Regions from separate parts of the Janthinobacterium sp. JF4 genome, predicted to be linked through region 3. Evidence: predicted binding sites of a transcription regulator. Region 3 holds the regulator's gene; each other region holds the start of a gene.

Region 1 (2,199 bases), on a different contig from region 3:
CGTAGCGCACGCCTTCGGCGATGGCCTTCTCGTCGAAATTGAGGCCGGCGAAATTGCGCGCATTCGTGGCATCGCGAAAACCCAGGTACACGGTGTCGGCGCCATTGTCGACGGCCGCTTTCAAGGCAGGCAGGCTGCCGGCGGGGCAGACCAGTTCCAGCGGTCCGGCCACGCGGGTGGCGGTGGTTGATTCAAGCATCATGATGTTCACAGTCCTGTATCGGCTCAGGGTGCAGACTATAGCCCCGCCCATACCGCCCAGTCCTTGACGCAGGTGAAGGAATGCATGCATGGCTGGCGCGCGTTCAACTTGCTTGACCTGGCTGTAAAATGCCCACTTTTCTCCCTGTCCGATTGCCCGCCATGACCCGCAAACCGCTGCTGATTTTCCTGCTCACCCTGTTCCTCACCGCGCTGCAAGTGCAGTGGGCCGGCCCGGTCGATGGCTATGACGCAGGGACCATCTCCGTGCTGTCGCCGGAGGTGCTGGGCGCGTATCCGGGCGTGCTGCTGCTATTCCTGCTGGCCGTGTTCGCGCGCCGCCAAATGCCGCTGCTGCGTCAGGCTGCCTTCTGCACGGGCCTGCTGGCCGTCTATTGGCTGCTGGCGAACTACGTCACCTTCGACGCGCGCGTGGCCAGCTGGAGTACCTATTCGCCGCTGGAAATCTGGGCGCACGTGCTGCCCGCCTCCGTCGCCAGCATCGCCGCCTGCGGCGCCGCGTTCTTTTGCGCGAGCTGGCTGATCCTGCGCGAAACGCGCTGGAACAAAACCGGCTAAGGTGGTTTTTTCACCTGCATCAAGGATTCGTCACGCAACTGCACGCGCCCTTTGACGTCACTACATTTAGTGATTAATCTCCATAAAAACACCGCATGTTGTGTTTATTGGAGGTTTCATGACGACAAATGCAGTTTCCCCCACACGCGGCCAGGTCGATGTCGCCGCGTCCATCAATGAATACCTGGAGCGGCGCGACTGGCGCGTGAACGCCAACGCCAATCAGGGTTACTCGCTGGGCGGCCTGATACTCAATGTGTCGGGCAAGGTCATCGCCAACTACTGGCTGGACCAGGTGTATCCGCCGGAAGTGGGCGCGGCGCACCGCGAAGCGGCGCTGCACATCCACGACCTCGACATGCTGGCCGGCTATTGCGCCGGCTGGTCGCTGCGCACCCTGCTGCACGAAGGCTTGAATGGCGTGCCGGGCAAGATCGAATCGGGTCCTCCGAAACACATGTCGAGCGCCATCGGGCAGATCGTCAATTTCCTCGGCACCCTGCAAAACGAATGGGCCGGCGCGCAGGCGTTCAGCTCCTTCGACACCTACATGGCGCCCTACATCCGCAAGGACAGCCTGCGCTACGAAGACGTGCGCCAGTACATGCAGGAGCTGATCTTCAACCTCAACGTGCCATCGCGCTGGGGCACGCAGACGCCGTTTACCAACCTCACCTTCGACTGGGTCTGCCCGGACGACCTGCGCGAGCAGATTCCCGTCATCGCCGGCCAGGAGATGGGCTTCAGCTATGGCGAGCTGCAGGCGGAGATGGACATGATCAACCGCGCCTACATCGAGATCATGATGGCGGGCGACGCCAAGGGCCGCGTCTTCACCTTCCCCATCCCGACGTATAACATCACCGAGGACTTCGACTGGCATAGCGAAAATGCGGAACGCCTGTTCGAGATGACGGCCCGCTACGGCCTGCCCTACTTCCAGAACTTCATCAATTCGGAACTCAAGCCGAACATGATCCGCTCCATGTGCTGCCGATTGCAGCTGGACTTGCGCGAACTGCTGAAACGCGGCAACGGCCTGTTCGGCTCGGCCGAGCAGACCGGTTCCCTGGGCGTGGTGACCATCAACTGCGCGCGCCTGGGCCACCTGTGGCGCGGCGACGAGCCAGCCTTGCTGGCCGATCTGGACCGCCTGCTGGAACTGGGCAAGACCAGCCTGGAAATCAAGCGCCACACCATCGAGGAACTGATGCAGCAAGGCCTGTTCCCCTACACGAAGCGCTACCTGGGCACCCTGCGCAACCACTTTTCCACCCTGGGCGTCAACGGCATCAACGAAATGATCCGCAATTTCAGCGGCGACGCCTACGACATCACGGCGCCAGAAGGTCATGCGCTGGCCATGCGCCTGCTCGACCACGTGCGCGCCCGCATGGTGCAATTCCAGGAAGAGACGGG
Region 2 (2,199 bases), on a different contig from region 3:
CTGTTCCTGCCCGGCATGGCCGCGTATGGCGTGGCTCCGGTCTTGCCGCTGGACATGTATTTGCGCCAGGCCGAGCGCGACATGATCATGCTGGCGCTGGTGCAGGCGCGCTACCACCGCGCGCGGGCGGCGCGGCAGCTGGGCCTGAGCGTGCGCCAGTTGCGTTACCGCATGCAGAAATTGACGATACAGGAAGCTTTGCTTGATGAGCGCATGGACGATAGATGAAGATGGCTGGTGCGACGGCGCGCTGCGCTATGACTCCCAATACTACGATGCGCGCCCGGACGGTGCGCAAGTCGATTTGCTGGTGATCCATAACATCAGCTTGCCGGGTGGCCACTTCGGCGGACCGCATGTGACGGACTTGTTTACGGGCCGGGTAGATTATAATGCCGATCCTTCTTTCACCGACCTGCGTGGCTTGCAGGTGTCGGCGCACTTTTTTGTGCGGCGCGATGGTGCTCTGCTGCAATATGTTTCTGCTGATCAACGTGCCTGGCATGCGGGCGCGTCCACCTTTGAAGGACGCCCGCAGTGCAATGGCTATTCCATCGGTATCGAAATGGAAGGCGCGGACGATGTGCCTTTCCAGCGGCGGCAATACCATGTCCTGGCGACGCTGACGGCGGCGCTGGTGGCGCGCTACGGCTTGTCCCAGGTGCGCGGCCACGAGCATATCGCGCCGGGAAGGAAGACGGATCCGGGGCCGTTTTTTGACTGGCATTTTTATCAAGAATGCTGGATGGAAACCTTGCGCGGGCAGCCTGCGTTAGCGCTTACTTCGCGGGGATTGGGCTTTCCATCCATGCCCTGAAAAGTCAACCGAAATCGTATATGAAAATACAAAAAATTACGCCGGCGGATGCCGGAAAACTATTGCATCCCCCTCCGATGGGCACTACAATTAGTGCAGAAGTTGGATGTAAAGACTATATGTAGTGCCATCACAGACGTTTTCAGAATTATTGTCAAAGCTACCCGGATTGCTGATAAAGCACTGGAACTGGCGGCTCATCACCCTTGATCGTGTTTCGCGCCAGCCGTGCAGTGCGGTGTGGCGATATGGATTCTGATCCTGTTGTAGGCATTATGAAATTACTATTTAGCAACAAATATCTGAAGAAACCCTGACCATCGGGCGTTCTATTCAACAACACACGCGGCAGCAAAACTGCAGGCTGACTTTAGCTGACAACGGGAGCTTCAATGCAATCACCACAAGATATTTCCATCCATCCAACGCCAGTATCGCCAGCGCCAGGCGCGGCCAACAGCGTGGCGAGCACGGGCGCGGCATTGGGCGACTATCGCATCATCCGCCGCAACGGCGCGGTGGTGGCATTTGAGCCTTCGAAGATCGCCATCGCCATGACCAAGGCGTTTTTGGCCGTTAACGGCGGCCAGGGCGCCGCCTCGGCACGCGTCCGCGAACTGGTGGAACAGCTGACCGACGGCGTCGTCGCCGCGCTGGTGCGCCGCCATCCGGGCGGCGGCACCTTCCATATCGAAGACGTGCAAGACCAGGTGGAACTGTCGCTGATGCGTTCGGGCGAGCACGACGTGGCGCGTGCCTATGTGCTGTACCGCGCCAAGCACATGGAAGAACGCCGCCTGCAGAAGGAAGCGCTGGGCGCTTCCGCGCAAGTTTCCGCACCGCAATTAAATGTCACCGACAACGGCGTGCGCCGTCTGCTGGACATGCAGGAAGTGCGCGACCTGATCAACGCCGCCTGCGCCGGCCTGGAAAAGCACGTCGACGCCGACGCCATCCTGGCTGAAACGGTGAAGAACCTGTACGACGGCGTGCCCGTCGAAGAGCTGCACAAGTCGGCCATCCTGGCGGCGCGCGCGCTGATGGAAAAAGACCCGGCCTACAGCCAGGTCACGGCCCGCATCCTGCTGCACACGGTGCGCAAGGAAGTGTTCGGCAAGGAAGTGCCGCAAGCGGCCGCTGCCGCCGAATACCTGACGTATTTCCCGCAGTACATCGCCAAGGGCATCGCCAACGACCTGCTGAACCCGGTACTCGCCAGCTTCGACCTGGAACGCCTGGCAAAAGCCATCGTGGCCGACCGCGACTTGCAATTTGGCTACATCGGCCTGCAAACCCTGTATGACCGCTACTTCCTGCACATCCATGACGTGCGCATCGAAATGCCGCAAGCGTTCTACATGCGCGTGGCCATGGGCCTGTCG
Region 3 (2,199 bases):
TGCTTCCACTCGGCGATGTCGAATTGCGCCAGTTCGGCCGCGCTGCAGGCGCTAGCACCGAAGCAGTCCGGCGCGCCACCGCCAGCTTCGGCAGCGTCCGCCGCCGCGTAGGCCACGTTCAGGTAGGGGTTGCCCGTATCGGGTCCATTCATGAGCACGCTGTTCGCGCGCATGCGCTCGGCCATGCTGGCGGCCAGCTGCACGCCCACCGACAACAGCGCCGACTCGTGGCGCGCGCGCAGGGAGTGCAGTTGCAGGATGCTGGCACCAAGCAAGCCTAGCGCCAACAGCAGCAGCGACACGAGCACCTCGACGAGGCTGCTGCCACCCGCAGGAAACATAGTGCGACCGCCATTGCGCATGTGCTACTCCCTTCCGCAGAAAGAGTCGCAAGATCAGGCGGCCCAGCTACAAGATAGGCGCGCGCAAGAAGCCGGGTCTGCGCTGGCGCAAACAACACGGCGATAATTGAGAAGGACAGCGTTGGGATTGATCAGGCTGCTTGCCAGGCGAACGCTGGCATGATGAAGACGGGGCGCATGAGCGGCCCCGTTGTCGGAAAAGTGTACGTCAGGGCTTGCTGCGTGCCTGCCCCACTTCGGCGATCGCATCCTGGAACTCGGCCAGGTCTTCGAAATTCTTGTAGACGGAGGCGAAGCGGATATAGGCGATCTTGTCGAGGCGCTTGAGTTCTTGCATGACGAGCTCGCCGATATAGCCGGAATCGACTTCGCGCAAGCCGCTGGTGAGCAGTTTTTCCTGGATGGAGGCGATGGCCGTATCCACGGAGGCGGCCGCGACGGGACGCTTGCGCAAGGCCAGCATCAAACTGCCGCGCAACTTATCCGCAGCGAACTCCGTCCGGCTGCCATTCTTTTTGACGACGGCCGGCATGATAAGTTCAATGCGTTCGTAAGTCGTAAAACGCTTGTCGCATTTGCCGCAGCGGCGGCGGCGCCGAATGGCATCCCCTTCCTCCGATACGCGCGTATCGAGAACCTGGGTGTCGCCGTGCTGGCAAAATGGACATTTCATGGGCTGGCTACAACTTTATAGTAATAATTACGGGAAATCGCCGCCCTTGTACAAAGGGCGCCCGAATCACTCCGGGCGCCCTTGGGCACGACTGGAATGTGTCAGACAGAATCTTACTCCGTATGACACATTCTGGACAAATAATTATGCGTACACCGGATGCGCGTCGGCCAGCACTTTCACGGCCGCTTTCACGCGCTCGATGGTGGCGGCGTCATGCGGATTGTCCAGCACGTCGGCGATCAGGTTGCCCACTTCTTCCGCTTGCGCTTCCTTGAAACCGCGCGTCGTCATCGCCGGGCTGCCCAGGCGGATGCCCGAGGTGACGAAGGGTTTTTGCGGGTCGTTCGGGATGCCGTTCTTGTTGCAGGTGATGTGCGCGGAACCGAGGATGGCTTCGGCTTCCTTGCCCGTCAGGTTCTTGGCGCGCAGGTCGACCAGCATGACGTGCGACTCGGTGCCGCCGGACACGATGCGCAGGCCGCGCTTGATCAGGGTTTTCGCCAGCACGTCGGCGTTCTTGATCACTTGCTTCTGGTATTCGACGAATTCAGGGCTCAGCGCTTCCTTGAAGGCGACAGCCTTGCCGGCGATCACGTGCATCAGCGGGCCGCCCTGGATGCCAGGGAAGATGGCCGAGTTGATGGCTTTTTCGTGCTCGGCCTTCATCAGGATGATGCCGCCGCGCGGGCCGCGCAGCGATTTGTGCGTGGTCGAGGTGACGAAGTCGGCGAACGGCACCGGGTTCGGGTACAGGCCGGCGGCGATCAGGCCGGCGTAGTGGGCCATGTCGACCATGAAATAGGCGCCAACTTCCTTGGCGATCTTGCCGAAGCGTTCGAAGTCGATCTTTTTCGAGAACGCGGAGGCGCCGGCGATGATCAGTTTCGGCTTGCGTTCGCGGGCCAGGCGCTCCATTGCCTCGTAGTCGATGTCTTCTTCCGCCGTCAAGCCATACGACACGACGTCAAACCATTTGCCGGACATGTTCAGCGGCATGCCGTGGGTCAGGTGGCCGCCTTCGGCCAGCGACATACCCATGATCAGGTCGCCTGGTTTCAACATGGCAAAGAACACGCCCTGGTTCGCCTGCGAACCGGAATTCGGCTGCACGTTCGCGCATTCGGCGCCGAACAGCTGTTTCACGCGGTCGATGGCCAGTTG

The links. The regulator NrdR, encoded in region 3, represses ribonucleotide reductase genes. The targets are predictions, from matches to a motif close to CACNANATNTNGTG.
Region 1: AC54AF_RS21735 (ribonucleoside triphosphate reductase) is a predicted target of NrdR. The motif match lies at 839-852, and genes of this name have one in related genera.
Region 2: AC54AF_RS05125 (ribonucleoside-diphosphate reductase subunit alpha) is a predicted target of NrdR. The motif match lies at 931-944, and genes of this name have one in related genera.

What each region holds. Positions count from the first base shown of each region.
Region 1 is NZ_JCAQAV010000037.1:46,009-48,207, reverse strand. Features, by position in the region: gene ubiU (ubiquinone anaerobic biosynthesis protein UbiU) at 1-202, opposite strand, end outside; gene AC54AF_RS21740 (hypothetical protein) at 364-780, shown strand; gene AC54AF_RS21735 (ribonucleoside triphosphate reductase) at 899-2,199, shown strand, end outside.
Region 2 is NZ_JCAQAV010000003.1:314,520-316,718, forward strand. Features, by position in the region: gene AC54AF_RS05115 (sigma 54-interacting transcriptional regulator) at 1-228, shown strand, start outside; gene ampD (1,6-anhydro-N-acetylmuramyl-L-alanine amidase AmpD) at 206-817, shown strand; gene AC54AF_RS05125 (ribonucleoside-diphosphate reductase subunit alpha) at 1,210-2,199, shown strand, end outside.
Region 3 is NZ_JCAQAV010000042.1:39,582-41,780, forward strand. Features, by position in the region: gene pilV (type IV pilus modification protein PilV) at 1-362, opposite strand, end outside; gene nrdR (transcriptional regulator NrdR) at 571-1,035, opposite strand; gene glyA (serine hydroxymethyltransferase) at 1,180-2,199, opposite strand, start outside.